One region of the Georhizobium profundi genome, then DNA from elsewhere that is predicted to be linked to it. Evidence: riboswitches for the same ligand, from Rfam matches in the RefSeq annotation. Region 1 holds a riboswitch; the other holds the start of a gene.

What was found. Region 1 has a riboswitch for thiamine pyrophosphate ahead of D5400_RS07435 (YkoF family thiamine/hydroxymethylpyrimidine-binding protein). Riboswitches for the same ligand answer to the same signal wherever they lie in the genome.
Region 2: another riboswitch for thiamine pyrophosphate. It lies ahead of thiB (thiamine ABC transporter substrate binding subunit); the one in region 1 lies ahead of D5400_RS07435 (YkoF family thiamine/hydroxymethylpyrimidine-binding protein).

What each region holds. Positions count from the first base shown of each region.
Region 1 is NZ_CP032509.1:1,599,162-1,606,527, forward strand. Features, by position in the region: gene D5400_RS07420 (cation diffusion facilitator family transporter) at 1-212, shown strand, start outside; gene D5400_RS07425 (acyl-CoA dehydrogenase family protein) at 262-1,383, opposite strand; gene D5400_RS07430 (winged helix-turn-helix transcriptional regulator) at 1,584-2,279, shown strand; TPP riboswitch at 2,348-2,462, shown strand; gene D5400_RS07435 (YkoF family thiamine/hydroxymethylpyrimidine-binding protein) at 2,455-3,066, shown strand; gene D5400_RS07440 (ECF transporter S component) at 3,121-3,702, shown strand; gene D5400_RS07445 (ABC transporter ATP-binding protein) at 3,695-5,353, shown strand; gene D5400_RS07450 (energy-coupling factor transporter transmembrane component T family protein) at 5,347-6,090, shown strand; gene D5400_RS07455 (ATP-binding cassette domain-containing protein) at 6,229-7,227, shown strand; gene D5400_RS07460 (ABC transporter permease) at 7,224-7,366, shown strand, end outside.
Region 2 is NZ_CP032509.1:959,375-966,740, forward strand. Features, by position in the region: gene D5400_RS04520 (ABC-F family ATP-binding cassette domain-containing protein) at 1-456, opposite strand, end outside; gene D5400_RS04525 (thiamine diphosphokinase) at 461-1,135, opposite strand; TPP riboswitch at 1,199-1,305, shown strand; gene thiB (thiamine ABC transporter substrate binding subunit) at 1,346-2,359, shown strand; gene thiP (thiamine/thiamine pyrophosphate ABC transporter permease) at 2,376-3,998, shown strand; gene D5400_RS04540 (thiamine ABC transporter ATP-binding protein) at 4,010-4,729, shown strand; gene D5400_RS04545 (M48 family metalloprotease) at 4,958-6,394, shown strand; gene fdxA (ferredoxin FdxA) at 6,588-6,926, shown strand; gene D5400_RS04555 (CarD family transcriptional regulator) at 7,322-7,366, shown strand, end outside.

The DNA of each region.
Region 1 (7,366 bases):
ATGATCTGAAGACCCGCCAGGCGGGGCCGGCGACCTTTGTCGATTTCCATATGGTCGTGCCGGCCGAGATGACGGTGGCAGCATCTCATGTGATCTGCGACCGGATCGAAGATGCGATCCGTGCCGCGGTGCCGGGCGCCCGCATCGCGATCCATGTGGAGCCGGAAGGCGTGAAGGCGCACGGCGTCCGCGTCATGCCGCAGCAGAGCTAATTGCAAAGATGGCGGGTCGCGACGATGCGACCCGCCATGAAGCTTGTTCTCAAAATACCGTGTCGACCGGAAGTCCCATCGCCATTGCCCCTGCATACGCTGCCTGGGGGCCGCGTTGCAGCGGGTGGAACCGGGCGCCCTGGACGTCGCGGAAGCATCGCTCCAGCCCGGCCTTTCGGTAGAAGCCGGTTCCGCCGGCAAGCTCCAGCGCCAGTTCAACCGTCTCGATCGCTTTGTCCGCCACCAGCGTGCGTCCCATCATCACCGCATTGACCGTCTCGGCGGAGGCATCGCCGCGCAGGGCGGTTTCGACCATGAAGCGGTGCGCCAGTTGGGCAGCCTTGAGGCTCGTCACCATGCGACCCGCCAGATCGAGCGTGTGCGCCGTCTGCGGCTTGCGCGATGCGATCTCGATCGCGATGTCGCGCGCCCGCTCTGCAACACCGAGATAGACCGCGTAGATCAGCGGAAAGGCGACGGTCGCGATGATCTGGAACACCGGGTGCCACCGACCCGCCGGGCGCTTGAACGCAATGACGGCATCGGCAACGAACAGCCCGTCGATCACGACATCATGCGATCCCGTGCCCCGCATGCCGAGCGCGCGCCAGGTCGGCTCGATTGAGACCTCCGCAGCTTTCATGGGAACACCGAAATGGATGACCGACGAGGTTCCATCGCCTTCGTTGATGAGCGCTCCCGACATGAGAACGTCGCCTGCGGGCGACGCGGACGTGAAGACCTTGCGGGCCCGAATGCGATAGCCGCCATCGACCCGCTCAGCCGTCCCGGAGCCGCCGATCCAATCCGATCCACCGCTTGAGAGCAGGATAATGCGTTCGCTTGCGACGCGGCGCAGAAGCGGCTCGACCGCCGCAACCTGCTGATGGCGCCATCGCCAGGCGGGTACGGCGACCTGATGTGTGTGCATTGAAAACGCGAGCGCCGTCGAACTGCAGCCATGGGCAAGCGTGCGCAGCATCTCTGCAAGCTGCTCGACATTGGCGCCGCCTCCACCGAGTTCGATAGGAACGCCTGCCTCGACAAGTCCGGCGCCCTTCAGAAGAGCGAAATTTTCCGCAACGAATGCATCTTGTTCGTCAGTGCTTTCGGCGCGTTTCCTCAATTCTGGAATCAGTGATTTTGCGATGTCTATCGGATCCGTTCCCATGCTCCGCATGCGGGTTGCATTCGTGTCCTGAACAGCCAGTGCCATGATCATTCTCCCTCGACTGATTGATCGAGCTTGATGATCCGCCTGCTTTCTCGGGATTTCCAGTTCAGGAACTGTACTGCGCTTTTCGTATCGCGCGCCGCGAGAACGCGGTATTATCCGGCTCGGGCAGTGGGGCGGCAGGCGAGGGCCAGCCCATGACGGAACATGCCGGTTACGGACAATTCTGTCCGGTTGCGATGGCGGCCGAGATCCTCTGTTCGCGCTGGACGGTGCTGATCGTGCGCGAGCTCATTTGCGGCACGACGCGCTTCAACGATCTTCGCCGCGGGGTGCCGCGCATGTCGCCAGCGCTTCTGTCAAAGCGGTTGAAGGAACTGGAGCAAGCAGGCGTCATCGAAGCCATTCGGCGCAACGATGGCACGGCGTTGGAATATCACCTCACTCGAGCAGGGCGTGATCTCGAGCCACTCGTCATGGGGCTCGGCATCTGGGGGCAGCGCTGGGTGGAATCGCGGCTTTCTCTCAAGAATCTCGACCCGTCGCTTCTGATGTGGGACATGCGACGGCATCTCAATCCGCAACCGCTTCCGCCGCGACGGTGCACGATACAATTTCTGTATCCCGAACTGCCGACGAACCGGCAAAGCTGGTGGCTGGTCGTCGACCGCGGCCATGTGGATCTCTGCAATTTCGATCCGGGTTTCGATCTCGACCTTCTTGTCACGGGGGACTTGCGCAGCATGACAGCCGTCTGGATGGGGCTCGCACCTATCCGCAGCGAAATCGACGCGGGGAGGCTCGTCGTCGATGGAGATCCCGTCATCGCCAAGGCCATGCAGCAATGGCTCGGCCTCAGCCCTTTCGCACCCCACGCTCGGCAGGCCAGCTAGGCGCTCGACAAATCACTAGGAAAATCAACGAACGACTTGCGTCTGTCGAATGAGCGCGATAGCGTCCGACCATTCGACAGGGGTGCTCCGTATTGCCGGGGCTGAGATGCGAGGCGCGTGAAGCCTCCGGACCCTCAAGCTGATCTGGTTAATGCCAGCGGAGCGAGGCGACGACATGTTTTCCGGTGCGCAGATTTCCCTTTATCCGATGTCCGACGATTTCGTCCGGATCATACTCGATGCCGTGCAGGCGCTGGATCCCTATCGGGATCGGTTCCGCATCGAGACCGACGACGTGTCGACGCTGATCGTCGGGCCGCCGGAGGACCTCTTCCCCGCCATGCGCGATGTCTTCGTGCGTGCGGCGCATTCTGGCGTCCACTGCGTTCTTTCCGCCGCCGTCTCGCGCGGCTGCCCGGGCGAACCGGATGATCCGATCTGCACGCCGATCTCGGGCGCCGGCAATGCGCTGCCGCTCGCCGAGCGGATCGAGGCGGCGTGCGCGCATGTGGCCGATGCGGCCTTCACAGGTCAGCATGTGGCGGCGCAATTTTCGCTCTACCCGCTTGGCGAAGGGCACCACATGGACGAGATCTATGGGTGCATCGATTTCCTGAAGTCATCGGGCGTATTCGATTGCTCGAAGAATTTCTGCACGAAGCTCGGGGGCGATGCCGGCGCGGTGTTCGCAACGCTCTCGGAAGCCTTCCTGCGTTTCGGCGATGCGCGTGGCCATGTGGCGCTCGACATAACCGTCTCGGCCAACAGCCCGAGCAAGCGCGCCTGAGGGCGCGGCGCTAACCCTCTCTCCTGTTTCATATTTTCTCTCAAGAGGCCTGTCATGCACAGCAACAGCTGGACCCTGCGCGAAATCCTGATCGTCGCCTTTCTCGGAGCCGTGTTTGGCGTCCTCTATCTGGCCTGGGTGCAGGTCTGGCTCATCACGCAGGCGATGTTCGGGCCGGTGACGATGGATGTCGTCATGGGGTTCTGGTTCATCGTCTCGATCATCGCTGCCGCAATCATCCGCAAGCCGGGTGCGGCGCTCCTGTCCGAAGTGCTCGCGGCGGTCGTCCAGGTTCTGCTCGGAAGTCCGGCGGGCCTGCTGCTGATCGTCACCGGGCTGGTCCAGGGTGCAGGTGCGGAAGCCGTTTTCGCAGCCACGCGCTGGAAAAACTATCGCCTGCCCGTGCTGATGGCAGCGGGCGTTGGGGCTGCGGTCGCGTCCTTCATCTACACCTGGGTCCGCTTCGACTATGGCGCGCTCGCACCGGGCCTGCTGATCGCGATGTTCGTGCTCAGATGCCTGAGCGGCGCGCTGCTCGGCGGCCTGCTTGGACATTGGGTGACGCAGGCGCTCTATCGTACGGGCGTGCTCTCCGGTCTCGGCATCGATCGCGACCGGCGGGTCGTGCATGGCTGACGAGCCTGCCGCGGTTCTTATCGACGGGGTCTCGGTCACCTATGCCGCATCGGACAAGGCGGCGGTCGGGCCCGTCGATCTCGTCATTCGGCCGGGCGAGCGGTGGCTGCTGCTCGGCGCATCCGGGTCGGGCAAATCCTCGCTGCTGAACGCGCTGACCGGCCTGATCCCGCACGCGATTGCGGCCGAGCGATCCGGCGAGGTGAGGCTCCTTGGAGAAGACGTCGCCGCGCGCACGCCGGCGGGATGGAGCAGCACCGTCGCGCGCCTTTTCCAGAAGGTGGAACAGACGCTCTGCGGCATGACGGTGGCCGACGAGATTGCTTTCGCGCTGGAAAATCAGGGCGTCGCCGTGGCCGAGATTGCCACGCGCACGGACTCAGCAATGGGATCGCTCGGCCTGCCGCAGGAGTGGCGCGACAGACGGACGAGCCGCTTGTCCGGCGGTGAAAGGCAGCTTGTCGCGATCGCTGCCATCATGGCGCAAGGCGCGCCCATCCTCGTTGCCGACGAGCCCACGGCGCATCTTGCGCCCGAGGCTGCACGCCGGCTGGAGCGGCTCTTGCGCGACGTGCCACCTGACGGCGCCGCACTCGTCGTCGACCACCGGCTCGACGATCTCATCCCGCTGATCGACCGTGTCGCCGTGCTCGGAGACGATGGCCGCATTGTCGCCACTGGCTGCCCGCGAAAAGTGTTTCGGGATCACGGGCAAACGTTCGATCTTCTGGGCATCTGGCGGCCGATCGGCAGCCGTCTTGCAGACCGGCTGATGGCGCTCGGTCCTGAGACCGACCCGCAGCCGCTGACCTTGGCTGAAGCGCTTCAGGCCATGGATCGGCTGCCCCTTACGCTGCTCGACCGAGCACGCGCAACGCTTGTCGACTTCATTGCGCCGCGGATCGCGCAAGCCGGAGCAGTCGGCGCAACCGTTGCCCGGCTGCAAAACGCGTCCTGCGCGCCGCTCTTCGCCAAGCCGGTCCTTCAGAAGGTGACGCTGTCGATTGCAGCGGGCGAGGTGGTCGCGATCCTCGGCGCCAACGGAGCAGGCAAATCGACCCTTGCTGCCAGCCTGGCGGGGCTCCTCCGCCTGAAGGCTGGGCGCCGGGACGGGGCGATGGGCGGCATCTCGTTTCAAAATCCGGACAGCCAGTTCATCGCCGGTTCGGTCGGCGAAGAGCTTGCCGCCGCACTTGAAGCCGCCGGCGCACGGGCGGAGGCAGCTGATGTGGCGGCACTTGCCGAGCGTTGGCGACTGGTCACGCTTCTCGACCGCCATCCGATGCAGCTTTCGGAAGGGCAGAAGCGGCGGCTCTCGCTAGCCCTGTTGATGGCCGGCGACCGGTTCCCACTGATTGTCTTGGATGAGCCGACCGGCGGGCTCGATGCGGCGGGTACTGAAGCGCTCATGGATGAAGTCGACCGGCTCCGCGACAGTGAGCGCGCGGTGGCGATCGTCACGCATGACATGGATTTTGCACTTGCGACGGCCCCACGCTGGATCGTCGTTGGCGAAGGGCGCATTCTCGTCGACGGCCCTGCCGGCGAGCTCATGCGGGATCGTGCGCTGATGAAAAGGGCAGGGCTTGCGCCACCGCACCTTCTTCAAGCGCTCGACTGGCTGGAAAAGGAGCCGGTGCCCGCATGCTGAAGACGGTTCATCCGCTGCCGAAGCTCATCGTCGCGCTGGTCTGGCTTGCTGGCTCCATCGCGGTGTTCGACGCGTCGTTCCAGATTGCGATGATCCTGACTTGCGTGACTGTCCTCGTCCTCCTCGAGCGCCTTTCGCCAGTGTTCGTGCTCGCCTTGATGGTGCCCTTCGCGCTCTTCGGCGCGGGCTTCATCACCACCAGCGTGCTCTTCCGGCAAGAGAGCGAGTTCGCGGTGCAGATGGCGCAGGAAACGCCTTTCGGCGACGGGCGGCTGCAGGCGGGCATCGTGCTTTTCCTTCGCGCGGTTGCCTGCGGAATGGTGTCGGCGGTTTTCGTGCTGACCACCGACCCGGGCGGCTTCGTGAAAGCACTGATGGTCAATTGGCGCCTGTCGCCGCGCGTCGGCTATGCGCTCTTCGCCGCGCTGCAGCTGGTGCCGGATCTCGCTTCCGAACTGCAGCAGATGCGGCTTGCCCGCGCCATGCGGCGCGGCGCTCTACCACGGCGCATCCCAGGCCCGATCGAAGTCGGTTCGCTCGTCGTGCCGCTCATCGCCTACGCCATCAGGCGAGCGGGGGATACGGCACTCGCGATGGAGAGCCGGGGCCTCGGCGCCTCGCCCAGGCGTACCGTCATCGGTGCACCGGCTTCATCCAAACGAGACGCGATCTTCTGTTTCGTGGCGTCCGTTTGGCTCCTGTCGATCCACTGGCTCACGTCGCGGGCGCCTCTATGAGGCACGGACTGTCTTCAAAATCGGCATGAAACTGGTGTAAGGCAGCCCGATCGATCGAAAAAATCGGATCGCCTGTCGGCTGACGGCTGTTGCCATCGTCCTTGGCAGTGTCGACCACAGATTGAGATGGGCCACGCCATGACGTCAGACGCATACCGTGAAGGCGCGCCGGAACCTGCCATCGTGGCCGAAGGGCTGATCAAGCGCTTCGGTGACGTGACTGCCGTTGCCGGGATCGATCTCGTCGTGCCGCGCGGCATGATCTTCGCAATCCTCGGCCCGAACGGCGCCGGCAAGACGACGCTGATGCGCATGCTGGCGACGCTCACCGTTCCCGATGGCGGCGCCGCCACGGTAATGGGTCATGATCTGACCGCCGCGCCCGATGCCGTGCGCAGCTCGATCGCCATGACCGGTCAGTTCGCCTCGCTCGACGAAGATCTGACGGGGCGCGAGAACCTCATCCTCATCGCGCGGCTCTGGGGCTTCAAGGGCCGGGCAGCGCGCGAGCGCGGCGACGAGCTCCTCGCCGCCTTCGATCTTTCCGATGCGGCGACGAAGCAGGTGAAGGACTATTCCGGCGGCATGCGCCGGCGGCTCGACATCGCCGCATCGCTGATCGTGACCCCCGGTGTCCTCTTCCTCGATGAGCCGACGACGGGCCTCGACCCGAAGGCGCGGCAGGGCGTCTGGCGGATGATCCGGGGGCTGGCGGACAGTGGCGTGACCATTCTTCTCACGACCCAATATCTGGAAGAAGCAGACCAGCTTGCCTCGCGCATCGCGGTCATCGACCACGGGCGCAAGATCGCCGAAGGCACGAGCCGCGAGCTGAAGGCTGCGACCGGTTCCGGCTTCCTGCATGTGGCTCTTGCCGATCCCGCGCATCTCGACCGCGCTGCAGCGGTGCTCGAAGCGCAGCTGCAGAGTTCAGTTCAGAGATCGACGGAAGGTGCGACACTGTCGATCATCGCCAAGTCGCCGGAAGCGGCGAATGCTGCTCTGGCGACTTTGATCGCCGAAGGTATCGCGCTCGCCGATTTCTCCATGGGGCAGCCGACGCTGGACGAAGTGTTCTTCGCGCTGACGGGCGAGCGTACGGCCACGGATATGCCGGAAAGGGAGGCTGCGGAATGAGCGATCGATTGATGAGCGATCTGCCGGACACGGCCGGTCTCAGACATGTCGCCCGACCGCCGAAGCCGTCTGCGTTCTCCAACGCGCTCGTTTTCGGCTGGCGTGCCGTCCTGAAGTTCAAGCACGTGCCGGAGCAGCT
Region 2 (7,366 bases), 640 kb from region 1:
GTCCAGATGGTTGGTCGGCTCATCCAGAAGCAGGAGATCGGGCGCGGGAGCCAGTACACGGGCGAGCGCCGCGCGCCTGGCCTCGCCGCCTGAAAGGCGGGCCGGCTCTTCTTCGCCGGTCAAGCCGAGATGCTCGAGCAAATAGGTCACGCGATGGGGATCGTCGCCCGGTGCAAGGCCTGCCTCGGCATAGGACCGCACATCCGCAAAGCCGCCGAAATCCGGAGCCTGGAAGAGATAGCGGATCGTGGTCGAAGGATGGCGAAACACCTCGCCCGATTGCGGCTCGGCGAGGCCGGCGGCGATCTTCATCAGTGTCGACTTGCCCGATCCGTTGCGGCCCACGAGGCAGATGCGGTCGCCGGGCTCGACCTGCAGGTCGGCGCCATTCAGCAGCGGCGTCCCGCCAAAGGTCAGGTGGATGTCGTCGAGCTTCAGGATGGGTGGTGATGCCAAGGGGTCAGGCTCCAGAAAAGTCGTTCGGGCGGGCAAGCAGCAGGGCCGGGCCGCCCGTATGCCGGATCGTCACCGGCCCTTCCGCCACGTTGGATATGGTGCGTGTCGTGCCGAATGTGCAGTCGAAATCGTGGAGCGGATAGCGCGCGCCCTCGATCGTCAGGCGTGCGATATCGGCAAACGCCAGCACCGAGAAGAGGCTGCCTTTCGGCAGGTCGAAGGTCAGCGGGGCGCCGGGAAGGGGATACCCTTCCTCCTCGCCTGATGTCAGCGTGACATCGATGCCGCGTTCCTTGAGTTTTACCGCCAGCGCCATGTGCGCGAAGGCGTGGTCGGATCGTTCGCCGCCCAGCGCGCCGACGAGCAGGATCCGGCGCGCGCCACGCTCGATCGCCGTCTCGATTGCGATCTCACCATCGGTCGCGTTCTTTGCCGGTGGGTAGGGCTCCCGCCTGACATCCGGCCAGCTCTCGATCAGGCCCGCATCGGCCGAATCGAAGTCGCCGACCCAAAGTTCGGGTGTGACGCCGAGTGCCGCTGCATGGCGCATGCCGCTATCGGCTGCGATCACGCGGGCACCGTGAATCTGAGACTTCAGCCGTTCCGTCACGGTCACCTCACCGCTCAGGAGAACGGCAAAATGGGCATTTGCGTCGGTCGGGGTCGGTGTGGCCTGCATCGCCCGCTGCTCTAGCAGCTTTCACGCGCCTTGCCAGTGCTGCCGGCGGCGATTACACATGGAGTTGCTCTAACGGGGTGTTGTCCGGAAACGGACGGCTGAGAGGCGCATGCCAACCCGAAGAACCTGATCCGGCTCATACCGGCGGAGGGATTAGACGCGTCACAAAACGCCTATTCCCCTGACATTGCAAAAACGGAGGAGGCGTTGATGACGCTGAAGACATTCTTTCCCATCTTGCTTGCTACAAGTTTCCTGGCGCCCGTGTCGGCCGGAGCGCAGGAGGCGACGCGGTTGCTCACCGTCTACACCTACGACAGCTTCGTCGCGGAGTGGGGCCCAGGCCCGCTGATCGAAGAAGCGTTCGAGGCGACATGCGACTGCGATCTCATCTGGGTCGGCGCAGCGGACGGCGTGGCGCTTTTGAACCGGCTGCGGCTTGAGGGCGACCGGGCGGAAGCGGGCGTCGTGCTCGGGCTCGACACCAATCTCGTCGCGGAAGCCAAGGAAACCGGCCTCTTCGCTCCCCATGACATCGACACGAGTGCGATCGACGTGCCCGGCGGCTTCGAGGACGACGTCTTCGTGCCCTACGATTATGGCCACTTCGCCGTGGTCTACGACACCGAAGCGATCGACACGCCGCCGACGAGCCTGAAGGAACTGGTCGAGGGCGATCCGAACCAGAAGATCGTCATCCAGGATCCGCGCACATCGACGCCGGGGCTCGGGCTTCTTCTCTGGATCAAGTCGGTTTACGGCGACGATGCGCCTGCAGCCTGGGCCGAGCTCAAGGACCGCGTTCTGACGGTGGCGCCGGGTTGGTCGGAATCTTATGGCCTCTTCACCGATGGCGAAGCGCCGATGGTGCTCTCCTATACGACGTCGCCGGCCTACCACATGGTTTCGGAGGATACGGACCGCTATCAGGCGGCTGCGTTCTCCGAAGGGCATTATCTGCAGATCGAAGTCGCCGGCGTGCTCGCCTCTGCCCCCGATATCGAGCTTGCGCGCGAATTCATGAGCTTCATGACCGGCGAAGGGTTCCAGGATGCCATTCCGACCTACAACTGGATGATGCCTGCGGGCCCCACCAGTGAAGACCTGCCGGAAGCATTCTCGCGCCTGGTTCAGCCGGAAGAAAGCCTGCTCTTCTCGCCGGAAGAGGTTGCCGCCAACCGTCGCGCCTGGGTCGATGAGTGGTTGTCGGTGATGGCCGAATAGTCAAAGAGCAGCCGCGATGCGTGCCTACAGGGCCGATCCTCTGGATATCGCTTTCGGCATCGCGGCTCTTGCCATCATTCTCGGCATCGTTGCCTTTGCCGTCGCCGGACTTCTGGTGGCGGCAGGGACCGATGCGTCGCGGTCGACGGCATTCGATGCCTATACGGTGCGCGTCGTACGCTTCACGCTGTGGCAGGCGGGACTTTCGACGCTTCTCTCGCTGGCTTTTGCCTTGCCATTGGCGCGGGCGCTGGCGCGGCGACCGCATTTTACCGGCCGTGCCTGGATCCTGCGGCTCTTCGCCGTGCCGCTCGGCCTGCCGGCCATCGTCGCGGCCCTTGGCATCATCGCCATCTGGGGACGCCAGGGGGTCGTCAATGACGCCTATCGCTGGCTGGGAGCGGAGCAGCCGATTTCCGTCTACGGGCTCCCCGGTATTCTGATCGCCCATGTGTTCTTCAACATGCCGCTCGTCACGAGATTGCTGCTTGCAGCGCTGGAGCGCGTGTCGGCGGAATATTGGCGCAATGCCGCGCAATTGGGCCTTTCAGCGGGCACGGTGTTCAGATTGATCGAGTGGCCGGCCATGGCGCGGGTCATCCCGGGCATCGCGGGCCTCGTCTTCATGCTGTGCGCCACGAGCTTCACGCTGGTGCTTCTGCTGGGTGGCGGACCGGCAGCGACGACGATCGAGGTCGCGATCTACCAGGCGCTGCGGTTCGACTTCGATCCTCCGCGCGCGGTTACCCTGGCGCTGATCCAGATCGCGCTGACCGGTGCCCTTCTCGGCGTGCTCGCGCTTCTGCCCCGGCCCGAGGAGGGGCGCGGCGATGGCGCCTTGCCGCGCAGGTTCGATGCGAGATCACCACGTGCGCTGGCTCTCGACGTGCTGGTGATCGGTCTTGGCCTCGTCTTCGTCGTGGCACCGCTCGCCGCAACTCTTATTTCTGGGATTGCTGCCGATCTGATCGCGCTTCTGCGTGAAGCCTTGGTCCAGCGCGCGCTGGTGACGAGTCTCCTCATAGCGGGCGCTGCCGCATGTCTGTCTGTGGTGATGGCCGGCATGATTGCCCGGGCGCGCCACGCCGCCGGCGGCGCCCGTCGCCACCACTTGGCGGCCCGCGGGCTCCGAACGTCGCTTGCCGGGGCGGGATCGCTGATCCTTTTAGTGCCGCCGGTCGTGCTGGGCGCCGGCTGGTTTCTCGTCTTGCGGGATCATGTCGATCCGCTCGCTGCGGCGCCGGTCATCGTGGTGGTCGTCAACGCATTGATGGCGCTGCCCTTCGCGCTCAGGCTCCTGGAGCCGGCCTATGCCGGCCACATGGTGCGGACGGAGCGGCTCAGTCTCTCGCTGGGGCTTTCGAGAATGCGCCGGCTGTTGCGGGTCGACCTACCGGCGCTGGCCCCGACCATCGGCGCAGCGTTTGCGTTTTCCATGGCCCTGTCGCTCGGCGATCTCGGCGCGATCGCGCTCTTCGGAAGCCAGGATCTGGTTACGCTGCCCTATCTGCTGCTGCAACGGATGGGCAGTTATCGCACCGATGATGCGGCCGGGCTGGCGCTCATTCTCGGTTTTCTTTGCCTGCTGTTCATGATCGCCGGGACCCGCTATGGCGGCGGCAGTGTGCGGGAAAGATGAGCATGAGCGGAATGACGTCACCGGCGATCGAATTCGACGATGTCCGCTTCCGCTACGACCGGGGCGCGCCGGAGATGGCTTTCGACGCGATGATCCCGGCGGGCAGCATCACGGCCGTCATGGGTCCGTCCGGATCGGGCAAGTCCACGCTCTTTGCGCTTCTGGCGGGGTTCGAGCAGCCGCAGCGGGGTGAAATCCGCATCGGGACGATCGACATCACGCGGCTGGCGCCGGCCGAACGGCCGATTTCCGTGGTGTTTCAGGACAACAATCTCTTTGCACATCTCGATGTCGCCGCGAACATCGCGCTCGGACAGGGCGCACGCGAGGCCAAAACCACTGCCGGCAAGGAGCAGGTGTCCGATGCGCTGGCGCGCGTCGGCCTCGGTGGGTTCGAGCGGCGGCGGCCTGCGTCTCTTTCGGGTGGCGAGCGGCAGCGCGTCGCGATGGCGCGTGCACTGGTCCGAGCAAAGCCTGTGCTGTTGCTGGACGAACCTTTTGCCGCGCTCGGACCCGGTCTGCGCGAGGACATGCGGGCGCTGATCGCGAATCTTCACGTCCAGAATGCGCTGACGACGCTGATCATCACCCATCAACCGGAAGATTCGCGCGCCATCTGCGACCGCATTCTCTATGTCGAACAAGGCTCGATCCGAGCGAACGAACCGACTGAATCGATGTTCAGACGCGCTGATCTCGCCGGATGGCGGGACTATCTTGGTACAAATTAAGGGGTGCGATCGCCGATCCGGACAAAAATGTCACAGGTCGACCCGCGTCCTTGCGATGGAGCCAAGGTGGGCAAGATCGGCCTTTGAACCGACCTTTTGCTGTTGTAATGCTCCAGTCATCGGCTGGCATCCTGCGGGGCGACGAACCTGTTTCAATCGATTGCACATGGCTGGGGACCGCGTCGGCGGGGTGTAACGACTGCGAGCGGCAAGGCCGTTGCAGCGGCGATGCTGCTTGTCGGACTGGTCGTGCTGTCGGGATGCCAAAGCGTCATCAGCGAGCAGGATACCGTCGTTCTTGCGCCTTCCCAGAACCCGCAGACCGTGGAGCGCCTCGCGCGCAATGATCCACGGGCGCAGCTAGGTGCGCGTGAGCATCCACGTATCGTCGCGAGCTATGGTGGCGAATATCGCGACCAGCGCACCGAACTTCTGCTGGCACGAATCGTCGGGAAACTGACCGAAGTCTCCGAAAATCCGAGCCAGACCTATCGGATCACGGTACTGAACTCGCCGGCGATCAACGCCTTCGCCCTTCCGGGCGGCTATCTGTACATCACACGCGGCCTTCTGGCTCTTGCCAATGATGCGGCCGAAGTCGCTGCCGTTCTGTCGCACGAGATGGCGCATGTGACGGCCAATCACGGCATCGAGCGGCAGCAACGCGAAGAGGCCGAGGCGATTGCAGGCCGCGTGGTCTCGGAAGTGTTGTCGGGGGATATTGCCGGGCGCCAGGCGCTTGCGCGCGGCCAGTTGCGATTGGCCGCCTTTTCCCGCAACCAAGAACTCCAGGCGGACGTGATTGGTATCCGGATGCTCGGTGAGGCCGGCTACGATCCGTACGCGGCGGCACGTTTCCTGGAATCCATGGCGTCCTATTCGCGTTTTCGCTCGGCGGAACCGAACGACGACCCGCAGATGGACTTCCTTGCGAGCCACCCCACGGCGCCCCAGCGCATCGAACTCGCCCGTCGTCACGCGCGCGCATTCGGTCCAGAAGGCGTTGGCACGGCGGACCGGGATCTTTTTCTTGATGGCATTTCCGGTCTTCTCTTCGGCGACAGTCCGGAGGAAGGCTATGTCCGTGGGCGAAGCTTCCTGCATCCGAACCTGCGTATTCGTTTCGACGTCCCACAAGGCTTCGAAATCGACAACACGGCTGAAGCAGTGCTGGCGACGGGGCCGAACGACCTCGCGATCCGCTTCGACGGTGTCGACGATCCGGGCACGCCGCTTGCCGAATACATGCGCAGCGGCTGGGTCACCGGCCTCGACGAAGCATCGCTCAGGCCGCTCACGATCAACGGATTGGAAGCGCTCAGCGCGCGGGCAGCTGCGGATCGCTGGTCGTTCGACGTCACGATCGTCAAGGTCGACGACCAGATCTATCGTTTCCTGACGGCGGCGCCCCGTGGCAGCCGGGAGCTGGACAGTGCCGCAGACGTGCTGAAAACGACGTTCCGTCGCATGACGGCAGGGGAGGCGGTTGCCCTGCAGCCGCTCCGCCTGCGCGTCGTGACAGCTGGCGCCTCCGATACGGTCGCGTCGCTCTCCGCACGCATGGAAGGCGACGAACGCCGCGAGGAACTGTTCCGCCTGATCAACGCGCTTGGACCTACCGGTCAGGTGGCGTCAGGCATGCGGGTCAAGCTCATCACCCAGTAATGCGGGCGACGGCGCCGGTTGGGAGCGGGTATATGCTTTTGCATGGACGGCGCCCAAGAGCATGATTTTGCTCATCTCGGACCTGTCGTAACGCCACGCTTGCAATGGTGGCCGCGTGGCAAAGCGGCATCTTGCAATGGGGCTTCAAAGCCGCTACCCCACCACCACTCACGAAGGACGGCGTGGAGCACGCATGACGTATCTGGTCACCGACAACTGCATCAAATGCAAATATATGGACTGCGTGGAAGTCTGCCCCGTGGACTGTTTCTACGAGGGCGAGAACATGCTCGTCATCCATCCGGACGAGTGCATCGATTGCGGCGTCTGCGAGCCCGAATGCCCGGCTGATGCCATTAAGCCGGACACCGAGCCGGGTCTCGACAAGTGGCTTCAGGTGAACACCGAATTCGCTGAGAAATGGCCGAACATCACCGTCAAGCGCGACTCGCCCGCCGATGCTGCCGAGTTCGACGGCGTGGAAGGCAAATTCGAGAAATACTTCTCCGAAGCGCCTGGCGAGGGCGACTGAGACAATCTGCCGCGCATATTGGCTGTGGATGGCGATTCGCCCGCGCCGGCGATTCGATGTTGGCGCGCCGAGCGATCTGTCGTGCATGACGGATCGAGCAAATATTTGATTTCGGGTGATTTTTGTGTTAGATAAGCACAATTGTCGTCATGTGGCGGCAATGCGTCGACCGCAACGACACCACGAAAGAACGTTCCCTGTCTTTTCAGCTGTATAAGATGGCGACCCCGAGTTGGCCAGTGCCAACCTTGTTTCGCGGCGTGGCTGCGTCTCGCAGGTACTCACGACGAAATGAAACGGGATGGACATGATCGTCCATTTCACTGTCCGGCTCGACCGGGCCTCATGCTTGTCCCGGCCAGGCCGGGGCGCGTAACAGGGAGTCTCGAGAACGAATGACAATGCAGAATAAGAAATCCAATCAGCGTCAGGGCTTCAAG